DNA from 2 places in the Pseudoxanthomonas sp. GW2 genome. Region 2 is predicted to be linked to the other one. Evidence: riboswitches for the same ligand, from Rfam matches in the RefSeq annotation. Region 2 holds a riboswitch; the other holds the start of a gene.

Region 1 (7,253 bases), on a different contig from region 2:
AACGGCAGCCACGGCTGCCGTTCCCGTCCCGGGACCCGCAACGGGCCCAGCCCGTGGCATTGCCCGCCCGCCCGGCCACGAACGACAATCCACGCCATGGAAATCTTCAAGGTCTTCACCCTCGAGGCGGCGCACCGCCTGCCCAACGTGCCCGAGGGCCACAAATGCGCGCGCCTGCACGGGCACTCGTTCCGGGTGGAACTGCACGTGGAAGGGCCGGTCGACCCGCAGGCCGGCTGGGTGATGGACTTCGCCGACCTCAAGGCGGCGTTCAAGCCGCTGTACGAGCAGCTGGACCACCACTACCTCAACGAGATCCCAGGCCTGGAAAACCCGACCAGCGAGAACCTGGCCGCCTGGATCTGGGCCCGGCTCAAGCCCTCGGTGCCGCTGCTGAGCGAGGTCGTGGTCCACGAGACCTGCACCTCCGGTTGCCGCTACCGCGGCTGAGCCGGCGACCTGCCGGGCCGCCCCTGCCCTCCTCCCGCGCCGCCGGCCCGTGCCGGCGGCGTTTTCGTGCGCGCCTTCACAAAGCAGAACAACGGTTGCGGGCGATGTTGCATCGCACAAAAGGACGGGGTATGCTGCATCGCACCATAGAGGTGATCCGTACTGGAGCCAGCCATGTCCTACCAGTTCAACGAGCAGCTCAGCGCCTATACCCACCAGTTTGCGGCCGTGGCCGCGCGGGTGAACCGCCTGGCCCTCGAGAACGCCGAGTCGCTGTTCGGCGTGCAGCTGCGCACCCTGGAGAAGAACGTCGAGGCGACCACCAGCTACCTGGGCGAACTCGCCGAGGCGCGCGACCTGGATGCTTACCGCACCCTGCTGCCGAAGGGCCTGCAGGTGGCCCGCGACAACGCCGAGCGCGTTGCCGCCGCCGGCCAGGAAGTCATCGGCCTGACCCTCAAGACCGGCGAGGCGCTGGGCGAACTGGCCAAGAGCCAGTTCGAGAGCGCCACCAGCCAGGTGCAGGCGACCGTCGCCAAGGCCGCGCGCAAGCGCTGAGCCATCCCGGGCCGCGGCCCGGACCACGATTCAAGTCTTTGCGCGGTTCCCTCCCCCGCGCAAACCCGGGCCCGGCAGCATCCCCTCCCGCTGCCGGGCCTTTTTTTTCCCCCGGTTGGCGCCGCCGCCCAGGGCGGCCGGCCCCGGCAACCGGGGTGCGCGAGGCATGCGCGACGTCCCAGGCCCTCGGCGGTGGGATCGCCGGCGCCATCACCGTGCGCACGCCCGGCGGGCACTTCCATGGCAACGGGAGAAGCGCGAAATTGCGCTCCCCCGACAGCGTGGAGCACGCCATGAAAGCGATCGGTACCGCACAACCCCTGCCTGTTTCCGACCCGCGCTCGCTGCTGGACCTGGAAATGCCCGATCCGGAGTACGCGGCGCACGACCTGCTGGTCGAAGTGCAGGCGATCTCGGTCAACCCGGTGGACGTGAAGGTGCGTCTCTCGGCGCGGCCCGAGCCGGGCGAGCACCGCATCCTGGGCTGGGATGCCGTGGGCCGGGTGCGCGCGGTGGGCAGCCAGGTGCAGGGATTCCAGCCCGGCGACCGCGTGTTCTACGCCGGCCAGATCGACCGTCCCGGCAGCAATGCCCAGCTGCAGGCGGTGGACGCGCGGATCGCCGCGCATGCGCCGCAGACCCTGGGCGACGAGGACGCCGCGGCGCTGCCGCTGACCTCGCTGACCGCCTGGGAAACCCTGTTCGACCGCCTGCGCGTGGACGACCCGGTGCCGGGCGCGGCCAATGCCCTGCTGGTGATCGGCGGCGCCGGCGGCGTCGGCTCGATCACCGTGCAGCTGGCGCGGGCCCTGACCGGGCTGACCGTGATCGCCACCGCCTCGCGCCCGGAAACGGTGGAGTGGGTGAAGAAGATGGGCGCCCACCACGTGCTCGACCACCGCCAGCCGCTGGCGCCGCAGGTCGCGGCGCTGGGCATCGGCGCGCCGGCGTTCGTGTTCTCCACCACCCATACCGACCGCTACCTGGCCGATGTCGTGGAGCTGATCGCGCCACAGGGCCGGATCGCGCTGATCGACGACCCGGCCGCGCTGGACGTGATGCCGCTCAAGCGCAAGAGCCTGTCGCTGCACTGGGAGCTGATGTTCACCCGCCCGCTGTTCGGCACCGCCGACCTGCAGCGCCAGCAGGAGATCCTGCGCGAGGTGGCGCGCCTGGCGGACGCCGGGACCATCGCCACCACCCGCACCGGCTCGCTGGGCACGATCAACGCCGCCAACCTGCGCAAGGCGCACGCGCTGCTGGAGAGCGGCACGGCGATCGGCAAGACCACCCTGGCCGGCTTCGACTGATGCTGCCCCTGGCGCTGGCCCGTCGGGTTCAGCCGGCCAGCGCCAATCCTGCCGCCATGCGTTCCGGATCGGGCGCCGGCACGTACGGCAGCCGTCCCAGGCAGGGCGCGTCCAGGCGCGCGGACAGCAGCTCCAGGTTGTCCTCGCGGCAGGCCATGTCCGGATCGACCTCGCTGGCGATCCAGCCGGCCAGGCGCAGGCCGTCGGCGGCGATGGCGCGCGCGGTCAGCCGCGCATGGTTGAGGCAGCCCAGGCGCATCCCGACCACCAGCACCACCGGCGCGCGCAGCGCACGCACCAGGTCGGCCTGGTCCAGGTCGCCGGCCAACGGCGCGGCCCAGCCGCCCACGCCTTCGACCACGACCACGTCGGCCTGCGCGCGCAGGCGGGCGAAGGCCTCCAGCAGCGGTGGCAGCGCGACCTCGATGCCCGCGGCGCGCGCGGCCAGTTCCGGCGCCAGCGGTTGCGGCAACGCGAACGGGTTGAGGTCGGCGTAGGCCGGGCGCGGCGCGCTGGCCGCCTGCAGCGCCAGCGCATCCTCGTTGCGCCAGGCGCCATCCACCAGCGCGCAACCGCTGGCCACCGGCTTCATCCCCACCGCGCGCCGCCCGGTCCGGCGCAGCGCATGCAGCAGGCTGCAGCTGGCGACGGTCTTGCCGGCGCCGGTATCGGTGCCGGTGACGTAGAGGCGGTCGAGGCTGCGCAGGTCCATGTCCAACTCCAGGCGGCCGCACGATGCGGCCGGCGGATCATACGCGCCACGCAGCATCCCGCGATCCGGGCGATGCCCGGCCAGCGCTGCGGGTAACATGCGCGCATGTCCTTCTCCGCCATCCCGCTTACCGGCAGCAAGCCGGAACAGTACGAACAGCTCCTGGCCCAGGTGCGCGGCCTGCTGCACGGCGAGCGCGACCGCGTCGCCAACGCCGCCAACCTGTCCTCGCTGGTCTACCACGCCCTGCCCGCGCTCAACTGGGTCGGCTTCTACTTCTACGACGGCAAGGAACTTGTCGTGGGTCCGTTCCAGGGCCTGCCGGCCTGCGTGCGCATCCCGCTGGACAAGGGCGTGTGCGGCGCGGCCGCGCGTACCCGCCAGACCCAGCGCGTGGCCGACGTGCACGCCTTCCCCGGGCATATCGCCTGCGATTCGGCCTCGCGCTCGGAGCTGGTGGTGCCGCTGGTGGGCGGCGACACCCTGCTCGGCGTGTTCGACCTGGACAGCCCGGAGCCCGACCGCTTCGACGCCGAGGACCAGGCCGGCCTGGAAGCCATCGCCGCCGCGTTCGTGCAGTCGCTACGCTGACCGCACGGTCCGCGGGCATGGCTGCACGGCCTGCCCGCCACCCCGCTCCATTGCCCCCCCCCGCCGATAGGCATAGACTGCGCCCACTTTCGGGTGACCGCGGCATGGGCCGCGGTTGAAACGGGAAGCCGGTGACTCCGCCGCGGCCGCAGGGCCGCGCGGACATTCCGGCGCTGCCCCCGCAACGGTAAGCAGGACAAGTCCGGGCAACACCGCCACTGTGCCCCGCGCATGGGAAGGCGCCCGGATGGAGCAGGCCATGCGCCTGTTCGCCCGCGAGCCCGGAGACCGGCCCGGAAGACGACTGGTTGCGATGCGGAGGGCATTGCGGGCGGCAGCCGCGTGCGGTCGCACGCGCCTGGCGTTTGCCTCTCTCCCTCGCAGCCCCACGCCACCGGTCGCGCGGGCGTGCGCGACAGCAGGAGAGATGCATGAAGCCGTTCCCGTTCCGTCCCCTATGCCTTGCCGTGGCCGCGGCCCTGGCGCCGGCCAGCGCCTGCGCGCTGGAGGCCGCCACCGACCTGGACGAGGTCGTGGTCACCGCCACCCGCACCGTCCAGTCCGTGCACGAGAGCCTGGTTCCGGTGCAGGTGATCGACCGCGCCACCATCGAGCGCAGCCAGGCCGGCTCGCTGCAGGACCTGCTGCGCGGCCGCGCCGGCGTCAACCTGTCCAACCAGGGCGGGCACGGCAAGGTCAGCGCGCTGATGCTGCGCGGCACCGAGTCCGACCACGTGCTGATGCTGGTGGACGGCATGCGCATCGGCGCGGCCAGCAACGGCATGCCGGCGCTGCAGGACATCCCGCTGGACCAGGTGGAGCGGATCGAGATCGTGCGCGGACCGCGCTCGAGCCTGTACGGCCCGGAGGCGATCGGCGGCGTGATCCAGGTGTTCACCCGCGGCGCCGGCAAGGGCCTGCGCCAGGACCTGCGCCTGGGGGTGGGCAGCCACGCCCTGCGCGAGGCCAATGCCGGCCTGTCCTGGCGCGGCGAGCGCGGCTGGGTCTCCGCCCGCGCCGGCCACCGCGAGGAAGACGGCTTCGACGCCTGCCGCGGCACCGCCGCCGGCTGGGGCGCCGGCTGCTATGTCGACGAGCCGGACCGCGACGGCCACCGCAACAACTCGCTCAACCTGCGCGCCGGGACCAAGCTTGGCGAGGACGTGGAGCTGCAGGCGCACCTGCTGGATTCGGACAGCCGCAACGAGTACGACGGCGGCCCGTACAGCGGCAACGAGGCCGACAACCTGCAGCAGGTGGCCGGCGCGCGCCTGGACTGGCGCCTGGGCGAGCGCGTCTCGCTGCAGGCCCAGGCCGGCCGCACCCGCGACGACGCCGAGGGCTATTACCGCCAGGACGGCGCGCGCCGCCTGGTCAACAGCTACCGTACCCGCCGCGACCTGGCCTCGCTGCAGCTGGACGCCGGCTTCGGCGCGGGGCAGCTGTTCAGCGCCGGACTGGACTGGCAGGACGACCGCGTTTCCAGCAGCGCCGGCTTCGAGCGCGGCCGCCGCGACAACCTCGGCGCCTTCGTCGAGTACCAGGGCCGCTTCGGCGCGCATTCGCTGCAGGCCAGCGCGCGCAACGACGACAACGCCCAGTTCGGCAACCACGCCACCGGCAGCCTCGGCTACGGCTTCGACCTGGACGGGACCTGGCGCCTGGCCGCCAGCGCCGGAACCGGCTTCAAGGCGCCGACCTTCAACGACCTGTACTACCCCGGCTTCAGCAATCCGCTGCTGGAACCGGAGGAGTCGCGCAGCGTGAACCTTGGCGTGCACGGCCAGGGCGAAGGCTGGAGCCTGGGCGTGGACGTGTTCCAGACCCGGATCGACGAACTGATCGGCTATGACACCGGCTTCAACCTGGTGAACATCGACCGCGCCCGCATCCGCGGCGCCGAGCTGACCGCGGCCACCGCGCTGGCCGGCTTCGACCTGGCGCTGGAACTGAGCTGGCTGGATCCGCGCAACGACAGCGACGGCCTCAACGACGGCAACTGGCTGCCGCGGCGCGCGCGCCGCAGCGGTCGGATCGACCTGGACCGCCGCTTCGGCGCGTTCGCCGCCGGCCTGACCGTCAGCGGCGCCGGCCGGCGCTACGACGACGTGGCCAATACCACCCGCCTGGGGGGCTACGGCCTGCTCGACCTGCGCCTGGAATGGACCCTGTCCCCGGCCTGGACCGTGCAGGCCAAGGCCAGCAACGTGTTCGACCGCCAGTACGAGACCGTGGCCTGGTACAACCAGCCCGGCCGCGAGTACGCGCTGGCGCTGCAGTACCGCACGCCCTGAGCGCGCGCCGGTGGTGCGGGCGGCGCCGTCCGTCCGCGCCGCGCCCCGCGGATCAGGGCGCCGCGGCCGCCGCCGGCTTGTCCCTGGCCTCGGCCATGAACGCGCGCACCTCGCGCTGCAGGGTCGTCAGCGGCACCGCGCCCAGGCCGAGGATGCGGTCGTGGAAGGCCTTCTGGTCGAAGCGCGCGCCCAGCTCGCGTTCGGCCTCGCGGCGCAGGTCGAGGATGGTGCGGTAGCCGACGTAGTAGGACAGCGCCTGCCCCGGCCACGAGATGTAGCGGTCGACCTCGTTGACGATGTCGATGTGCGCCAGCGCGGTGTGGCTGGCAAGGTAGTCGATCGCCTGCTGCCGGCTCCAGCCGTACTCGTGCAGGCCGGTGTCGATCACCAGGCGCGCGGCGCGCCACATCTCGAAAGTCAGGCGGCCGAACTCCTCGTACGGGGTCTCGTAGATCCCCATCTGGGTGCCGAGCCATTCGGTGTACAGGCCCCAGCCCTCGCCGTAGCCGGAGAAGTACACCTGCTGGCGGAACTCGGGGCGCGCCGGCGCCTCCAGCGCCAGCGCGGCCTGCAGGCTGTGGCCGGGGGCGCACTCGTGCAGCACCAGCGCCGGCAGGTTGTACAGCGGCCGCGACGGCAGGTCCCAGGTATTGAACAGGCACGACTCCAGGCCGCCGCGGCCGGAGGTGTAGTTGGGCGCGATGTCGTCCGGCACCGGGCGGATGGTGAAGCGGTAGCGCGGCAGGGTGCCGATCACGTGGTTGAGCTCGCCGTCGATGCGCTTGGCGTGGTACGAGGCCGCCGCCAGCAGCTCGCGCGGGGTCCTGGCGTAGAACCGCGGATCGGTGCGCAGGAACTGCAGGAACTCGGCGAAGCTGCCCTGGAAGCCTGCGCGCGCCATCACCTGGCGCATTTCCGCCGAGATCCGCTCGACCTCGGCCAGGCCCAGCTGGTGGACCTGCTCCGGGGTCATGTCCAAGGTCACGTATTCGCGGATCTGGCTGCGGTAGAACTCCGCGCCGCCGGGCAGGTCGCGCGCCGAGACCGTGGTACGGGTGCGCGGCAGGTACTGGTTGCGGAAGTAGTCCAGCAGCCCGGCGTAGGCCGGCACCACCTGTTCCAGCACCACCTTGCGGCCTTCCTCGCGCAGGGCGCGGCGCACCTCCTCCGGGACCGAGGCGGGGATCGCGTCGAACACGTCCAGCGCCGGGTTGCCGGCGCCGGTGCGGGTGTACGGCTCGATGGTGCGGTCGCGCCCGTCCAGCGAGGCGCGCGGCACGCTCCAGCCGCGCGCCAGGCCGGCCTCCATGTTGGCGCGCTGGTCGGCGAAGTAGCGCG
Region 2 (7,253 bases):
TTGGCCCGGCCCGATCATCGCCGATCCAGGGAAAGGCGCGCGTGAGGCGACGGCTACAGGTACGCCGCGACCGCCGCGGCCAGCTGCGCGGGGCCTTGGAAGCCCGGCAGCCGCGCCGTCTCCACCCCATCGCGGAACAGCGCCAGGGTCGGGGTCTGGCGCAGGCCCAGGCCGCGGAAGAAGTCCTCGCCAACCTCCTCCAGCTTCACCTTCAGCAGCACCAGGCCCTGCGCGGCCGGCTCGGTGGCGAACCTGCGCAGCGCAAGATCGAGCATGGTGCAGCCCGGGCAGGCGTCCTTCCAGTAGTCCACCAGCAGGCGGGGATGGGCCGCCAGCGCGGCGGCATGGGCCTCAGGCGAGGCGGCGTGCAGGATCTGCATGGGCAGCGGCTCCGGTGGCGGCCAGCACCTGGTCGGTCCAGCGGGCGATGGCCAGCGCATCGCGCTGCCCATGCGGCATCTGCTCGATTTCCAGGCGCGGGAAGGGTGAATCGAAGAAGCGGGCGATGCGCCGCACCGCGCCGCAGTAGTACTCCTCGCCCCACTGGGTCTCGCCGGTGCCAAACACGGCCACGTTGGCCGGCTTGCCCACGGCCGCGACCAGGTCGGCGATGAACTGCTTCATCTCCGCCGGCGTGCGCCCGCCGTTGTCGGTCCAGCTGCCCAGCAGGTAGAGGTCATGGCGCGGATCGCCCGCGTCGGCCAGCGCGTGCAATCCCGCCTCCAGCCAGGTCACGGCGTGGCCATGCGCCTCGCAGTGCCCACGCACCTGCCGTGCGAGGTCGCGGGTGTTGCCGCTGAGGGAGGCGTAGGCGATCAGGAGGCGCATGAAGGCCGGGATTGGTGACTGGTGATTGGTCATTCGTGATTCGTGATTCGTGATTCGTGCAGGAGCGTGATGGCCTTGCTTTTTCCAATCACCAATGACCAATCACGAATCACGCGCCTCACAGCTCATCGAATCCGTTGTCCGCGTTGGTCTTCTTGTACGAGGCGTTGCGCATCTCGAAGAAGTCGGTCTTGGTCTGGGTGAAGTTGTCGGCGTAGGCGCGGATCCAGGGCATGACGTTGTCGGTGGTCTCCGCGTAGAGGGACTCGATGCCCAGCATCCCGGCCATCTTGTTCGCGCGGTACTTCACGTAGCGGATCATCTCGTCCACGTCGATGCCGTCGATCCCGTCCAGCACTTCGCCGGTCCACTGCGTCTCCAGCTCGATGGCGTGGCGGAAGGCGACGTGCACGTAGTCGGTCAGCTCGTCGGTCTGCAGCTCCGGGTGCTCGCCGACGATGGCGCGGATCACCTCGCTGATGAACTTGGTGTGCGCCAGCTCGTCGCGGTTGATGAAGCTGATGATCTTGCCGGTGCCGGCCATCCGGTTCTGCCGCACCAGGTTGTAGAAGTAGGCAAAGCCGGAATAGAAGTTGATGCCTTCCAGGATCGAGGACTGGATCAGCGCGCGCAGCAGGGTCTCGGCGGTCTTCTCGCGCATGAAGTCCTCGTACGCGGCCATGATCGGCGCGTTGCGGCGCAGGATGGTCGGGTGGGTGCGCGCGATCTCGAACACGCGGTTCTGGTTGGCCAGGTCGGTGATCGAGGCCAGCACGTAGCTGTAGCTCTCGTTGTGGATCACTTCCTGCTGGCCGATGATCGCCGCGTTGGCATGCGCCGCCGGATCGGTGATGTACTCGGCCACGTTGTAGATGAAGCGGGTCTGCGGCGAATCCAAGGTGGCCAGCAGGCCGATGATCGAGTCGAAGGCGTTCTTCTCGCGCGCCGACAGCTCGCCGTACTGGCGTGCATCGCCCTTCATGTCGACCTCGTCCGGGATCCAGAAGTTGGTCGAGAGCTCCTTGTAGGCGCGGTAGAACGACGGGTAGGGGATGTCGTTCCAGTTGAGGATGCCCGAGGTGGTCCCGTTGATGATCCCGGTCGAACGGTTGGGATGGCGCGGCTCGAGGATGCGGATGCGGTCCAGCCGGGTAGCGGTACGCGGTGCGGCAACAGTAGTCATGGTCGTTCTCTCTCTGCTGGTTGCCGACCGCAACCAGCGTTCTGGAGGAAAGCCCCCCTGAGTCAGGGGGGCGCGCCGAAGGCGCGGGGGTATGGAGGCTGATGAGCGGGACCCACGGTTCGCAGCGCGAACCGTGGAACCTGACTAGCGCGAACGCGCGGTCAGCTACTGCACCATTCGCACTCGGCCACGTCGATATCGTTCGAGCGCACGTAGTACGTCGTCTTCAGCCCCTGCCGCCAGGCCTCCAGGTGCAGCTCCAGCAGCACCGAAGCGCGGATCGATGAAGGCACGTAGAGGTTGAAGCTGATTGCCTGGTCCACGTGGCGCTGGCGGCGCGCGTTCTGCCGCACCGAGGCGAACTGGTCCACCTTCCACGCGCCCTTCTCGTAGTAGGGCCAGGTTTCCAGCGACAGGCCGGGTGCGGCCACCGGGCGCCGGTAGTCCTTCTTTTCCTCGTAGTAGAACGCCGAGTAGACCGGGTCGATCGAGGCGCTGGAGCCGGCGATCTGCGCGGTGGACATGTTCGGCCCCACCGCCAGCAGCCAGCCGTTGCGCAGGCCGTTGACCGCCACCTGAGCGGCCAGGTCCAACCACTCGGGCGAGTTGTAGCCGCGTTCGCGGAAGTAGGCGCCGGTGTGCCAGTCGCTGCCGGGGAAGGCCGGGTAGGTGCCCTTTTCCTTCGCCAGCTCCATGCTGGCCTGGATCGCCAGGCGGTTGATCCGCTCGTACAGCGCGTCGCTGTAGTCCTCGGCCTCCTTCGAATCCCAGTGGATGCCCTTGAGTGCAAGCAGGTGGTGCCAGCCGAAGGTGCCCAGGCCGATCGCGCGGTACTTGCGGTTGGTGATGGTCGCCTGCGGCACCGGCAGCTGGTTGAGGTCGATGACGTTGTCGAGCATGCGCACCTGGATCGGTACCAGGCGCTCGAGCACGTCGCTGATCAGGTCGCCCTGGCCCTCGGCCTGGACCACCGCGCGGCCCAGGTTGATCGAGGACAAGTTGCAGACCACGAAGTCGCCAGCCTGCCTGGTGGTCACGATCTGGTTGCCGGAGATGACCTCCTGGATCATCCGGGTCGGACTCTGGTTCTGGAGGATCTCGGTGCACAGGTTGGACGAGTACACCATGCCGCAGTGCTTGTTTGGGTTCTTCCGGTTGACCTCGTCGCGGTAGAACATGAACGGGTTGCCGGTCTCCAGCTGCGAGACCATGATCCGCTTGAACAGGTCGATCGCCTTGACCGTCCTGCGGCCGATGCGCTCGTCCTCGACCAGCTCCTGGTACTTGCTGCGGAAGCTGCCCTCGCCGCGCTTTTCGTCGTAGAAGTCCTGCAGGTACCAGCCCTTGGCCTGCTTCACCTCGTGCGGGTCGAACAGGTACCAGTCGCCGCGCCGCTCCACCGCCTCCATGAACAGGTCCGGGATGCACACCGCGGTGAATACGTCGTGCGCGCGCAGGCGCTGGTCGCCGTTGTTGAGGCGCAGGTCGAGGAACGCCTCGATGTCGCGGTGCCAGATGTCCAGGTACACCGCCACCGCGCCCTTGCGCTGGCCCAGCTGGTCCACCGAGACGGCGGTGTTGTTGAGCTGCTTGATCCACGGCACCACGCCGCCGGAGGAGTTGGGCACGCCGCGGATCGGCGCGCCGGCGGCGCGCACGTAGCCCAGGTATGCGCCCACGCCGCCGCCGCCCTTGGACACGCGGGCGATGTCGGTGTTGGAGTCGTAGATGCCCTGCAGGCTGTCGTCGACGGTGTCGATGAAGCAGCTGGACAGCTGGCCGCCGACCTTGCCCGCGTTCTGCAGGGTCGGGGTGGCCACGGTCATGTACAGGTTGGACAGCGCCCAGTACGCCTCGCCCACCAGCTGCATGCGTCGCTCACGGGGCTTTTCGTCCTGCATCAGGTACAGCGCGATGGTCAGCCAGCGCTCCTGCGGCAGCTCGTAGACGTTGCGCGCCGCGTCGGTGGCCAGGTAGCGGGTCGCCAGCAGGTACAGGCCGTTGTAGGTGAACAGCTTGTCCCGCTCCGGGTCGACCAGGCGGCCGGCCTCCTCCAGCTCCTCCTTGGAATAGGCGCGCAGGATGTCGTTGGAATAGATGCCGCGGTCGGCCAGGCTCTCCTGCAGGCCGACATAGGAACCGTACTTCTGTGCCACGTCGTAGAAGCGGTTGCGGCTGGCGCGCTTGTACAGGCGGCGAAGGTACAGGCGCGCGGCGAAGTACTCCCATTCCGGCGCGGCCAGGTCCACGCGCGCCTCCGCCTCGCGGATCAGGTGGTCGACCAGGTCGTCGGCCGACAGCGCTTGCTTGCGCGCGACGAAGCCCAGTACCGCGCGCTTGTAGCCGTCGATCTCAAGCTGCGGGAACTCGGCGTGGATGGCATCGATGCTGCGCTCCAGGCGCGCCGGGTCGAATGGCAGGCGGCGGTTGCCGGCCTCCTTGGTGATCCAGGTGGTGGCTGCCGGCGGCGGGGCCGGTGCGGCCGCGCGCACGGCGGCCGGGGTGGGAACCGGGGCGTCGGCAAGCGCGTCGCCGGTGGCGGCCATGGCCGCGGTGGCCGGGGCCGCGTCGGCGACCAGTGAGGGGGTGTCCTGGGATGTCATGCGCATCCTCCGTGGCGTGATGCACCCCGCGTCCCTCCCTCGGGGAACGCGGATCCGGTGCGGATGCGGAGGATGCGAAGGCAGCGTCGCAACGGCCGCGACGCAGCGCGGCTGCGGCGGACCCTGCTTCGCCAGTCTTCCCCCCTCCGGGGATTCCGTGACCGGCACCGCGCGGTGTGCTTGGCGCGGCTGTCGGCAGGTCTTCGGACTTCCGGACGTGGAGGTTTCCCTCCGCCTACTTCCGCCGCTTCCCAGGCCTTGGCCCAGTGCGTTGGTGCGGGTTCGTTTCCGGTTACCGCTGCGGGGCAGTGCCGGATTCGCCTTGCGGCCCACCGGACTTCCCTTTTAAACCCGCGCCGCGGCGCGGGTACCGACGCGACACAAGATAGTGGGGTACCAGGATCATGGCAACCCCATATCTCGGAACAGGTACCCTGTTGGCGGACTCGTCCGGGCCGCCGCCTGCGCCAGCCCCGCGCATTTGCGACACTGCCGGCATGCGCATGCCTGCCCCCGACCCCAGGTCCGTGGCCAGCCCCCTGGTGCTGGGCAGCCTCGCCCACTTCCTGCTGGCCGCGGTGGCGGTGCAGGCGCTGCGCCCGGAATACGACCCCTGGCTGGCGCCGCTGAGCCTGTACCTGTCCGGTGCCTGGAGCGCGTGGCTGCGCGCGGCGTACTACGGCCTGGCCCTGGGCATCGTGCTGCTGGCGCTGGAACTGCGGCGCACGCTGGAGCCGTGGGCGCGCTACGCGCTGGTGCCCGTGCTGCTGTGCGGCGGCGCGCTGGCGCTGGCGGCCACCGCCGCCTGGCCGGGACCGGCACCCGGGTACCCGGTGGACGACCTGGAGGCGCTGGTCCACCGCATCGCGGCGATGGCCGCGTTCCTGCTGGTCGGCAGCGGCATGCTGCTGCAGTCCGCTGCGCTGCACCGCGATCCGCACTGGCGCGGACGGGCCCTGGCGGCGCTGCTGCTGGCGCTGCTGGCCTTCGCCGGGCTGTGGCTGCACGCGTTGTGGCGCGAGCTGCCGCGCGGGGCCTCGCAGAAAGCGGTGGTCGCGCTGTACCTGTCCTGGCTGTGGCTGTGCGCCTGGCGCCTGCGCACGGCGCCGCGCTGAGGCTCAGGCGCGGTGCGGGGTGGCCAGGTACTCGGCGCTCTGCATCTCGATCAGGCGCGAAGCGGTGCGCTCGAACGCGCCGCCCAGGCGCTGGCCTTCGTACAGTTGCGGCGGGGCCGCGTCGGCGGTGCACACCAGGTTGACCTGGCGGTCGTACAGCTCGTCAACCAGGTTGACGAAGCGCCGTGCCGCGTCCTCGTTCACCGCGCCCATGCGCGGGATGCCGCCCAGCAGCACGGTGTTGAACTCGCGCGCGATCTCGATGTAGTCGGTGGTGCCGCGCGGGCCGTCGCACAGCGCGGCGAAGTCGAACCAGGCGATGCTCTTGCCGCGGCCGCGCACCGGGATCTTGCGGCCGTCGATCTCGATGTTGCCGCCGTGCGCCGCGTCGCCGCCGCTGAGCTCGCGCCAGCGCTCCGCCAGCCAGGCCTCCGCGCCCGCGTCCAGCGGCGCGCGGTAGACCGGGGAACGGGTCAGCGCGCGCAGGCGGTAATCCTCCTGGCCGTCCGAGCGCAGCACCACGCAGTGCTGCTGCAGCAGCGCGATCGCCGGCAGGAAGCCGGCGCGCTGCAGGCCGTCGCGGTACAGGTTCTCCGGCGCGGTGTTGGAGGTGGTCACCAGGGTCACGCCCTCGGCGAACATCCGCTCCAGCAGGCGCGCCAGCAGCATGGCGTCGCCGATGTCGGTGACGAAGAACTCGTCCAGCACCAGCACCTTCAGCGCGCCGCGCCAGCGCCGGGCGATGTGCGCCAGCGGGTCGGCCTCGCCGGCGTGCTCGCGCAGGCGCTCGTGCACGCCGCGCATGAAGCGGTGGAAGTGGGTGCGGTACTTGCCGTTGCTGACCTGCGGCTTGCCCGTGCCCGGCGAGTACACCGGCAACGGCAGCGATTCGTAGAACAGGTCGACCACGAAGGTCTTGCCGCGCCCGACCTCGCCCCAGTAGTACAGGCCGCGCACCGGCGCCGCCGGGCGCGCGAACAGGCGCGACAGCAGGCCGCCGGAAGGCGGCGCCAGCAGCGCCTGGTGGATGCGGTCCAGCTCGCGCAGGGCCGGGTGCTGCGCCGGGTCGTCGCGCCAGCGCCCGGCCGCGGCGCCCTCGGCGTAGACCTGCGAGGGGGTGCGCACGCCGCTTGCGCTCATGCCTGCGACAGCCAGCCCTTGACCTCGTGCTGGATGGCGCCGCGCAGGTCGATCAGCTTGCGGTGGAAGAAGTGGCTGGTCTCGGGCATGCGCACCAGCTGCGGCTTGCGCGGCAGCGAATCGATCCAGTCGTACACCGCCTGCGGGTCGACGATCTCGTCCTGGTCGCCCTGCACCACCAGCCACGGCACCTCGGGGATCTGGATGCCGGAGAAGTCCCAGCCGCGTCCGGCCACCGGCGGCGCGATCGAGATCAGCGCATCGGGCGCCAGCTCGGCGGCGCTGGACAGGCTGACGTAGGAGCCGAAGCTGAACCCGGCCAGCCACAGCGTCTGGCCCGGGCGCGCGGCGCGCACCCAGTCCACCACCGCGCGCAGGTCCTCG

Evidence for each region. A riboswitch is a leader RNA that binds a small molecule or an ion and turns the genes downstream of it on or off. The one in region 2 is predicted to bind cobalamin.
Region 1: another riboswitch for cobalamin. It lies ahead of btuB (TonB-dependent vitamin B12 receptor); the one in region 2 lies ahead of B351_RS0102265 (ribonucleoside-diphosphate reductase subunit alpha).

What each region holds. Positions count from the first base shown of each region.
Region 1 covers NZ_ALIP01000105.1:10,132-17,384, reverse strand. Annotated here, with positions in the region: gene queD (6-carboxytetrahydropterin synthase QueD) at 97-450, shown strand; gene B351_RS0108355 (phasin family protein) at 625-1,008, shown strand; gene B351_RS0108350 (zinc-binding alcohol dehydrogenase family protein) at 1,302-2,318, shown strand; gene bioD (dethiobiotin synthase) at 2,347-3,030, opposite strand; gene B351_RS0108340 (GAF domain-containing protein) at 3,136-3,621, shown strand; cobalamin riboswitch at 3,696-3,933, shown strand; gene btuB (TonB-dependent vitamin B12 receptor) at 4,053-5,915, shown strand; gene B351_RS0108330 (DUF885 family protein) at 5,968-7,253, opposite strand, start outside.
Region 2 covers NZ_ALIP01000022.1:99,017-106,269, reverse strand. Annotated here, with positions in the region: gene B351_RS0102280 (co-chaperone YbbN) at 54-380, opposite strand; gene B351_RS0102275 (flavodoxin) at 352-828, opposite strand; gene B351_RS0102270 (ribonucleotide-diphosphate reductase subunit beta) at 947-2,011, opposite strand; gene B351_RS0102265 (ribonucleoside-diphosphate reductase subunit alpha) at 2,173-4,614, opposite strand; cobalamin riboswitch at 4,791-5,004, opposite strand; gene B351_RS0102260 (DUF998 domain-containing protein) at 5,118-5,729, shown strand; gene zapE (cell division protein ZapE) at 5,733-6,869, opposite strand; gene B351_RS0102250 (alpha/beta hydrolase) at 6,866-7,253, opposite strand, start outside.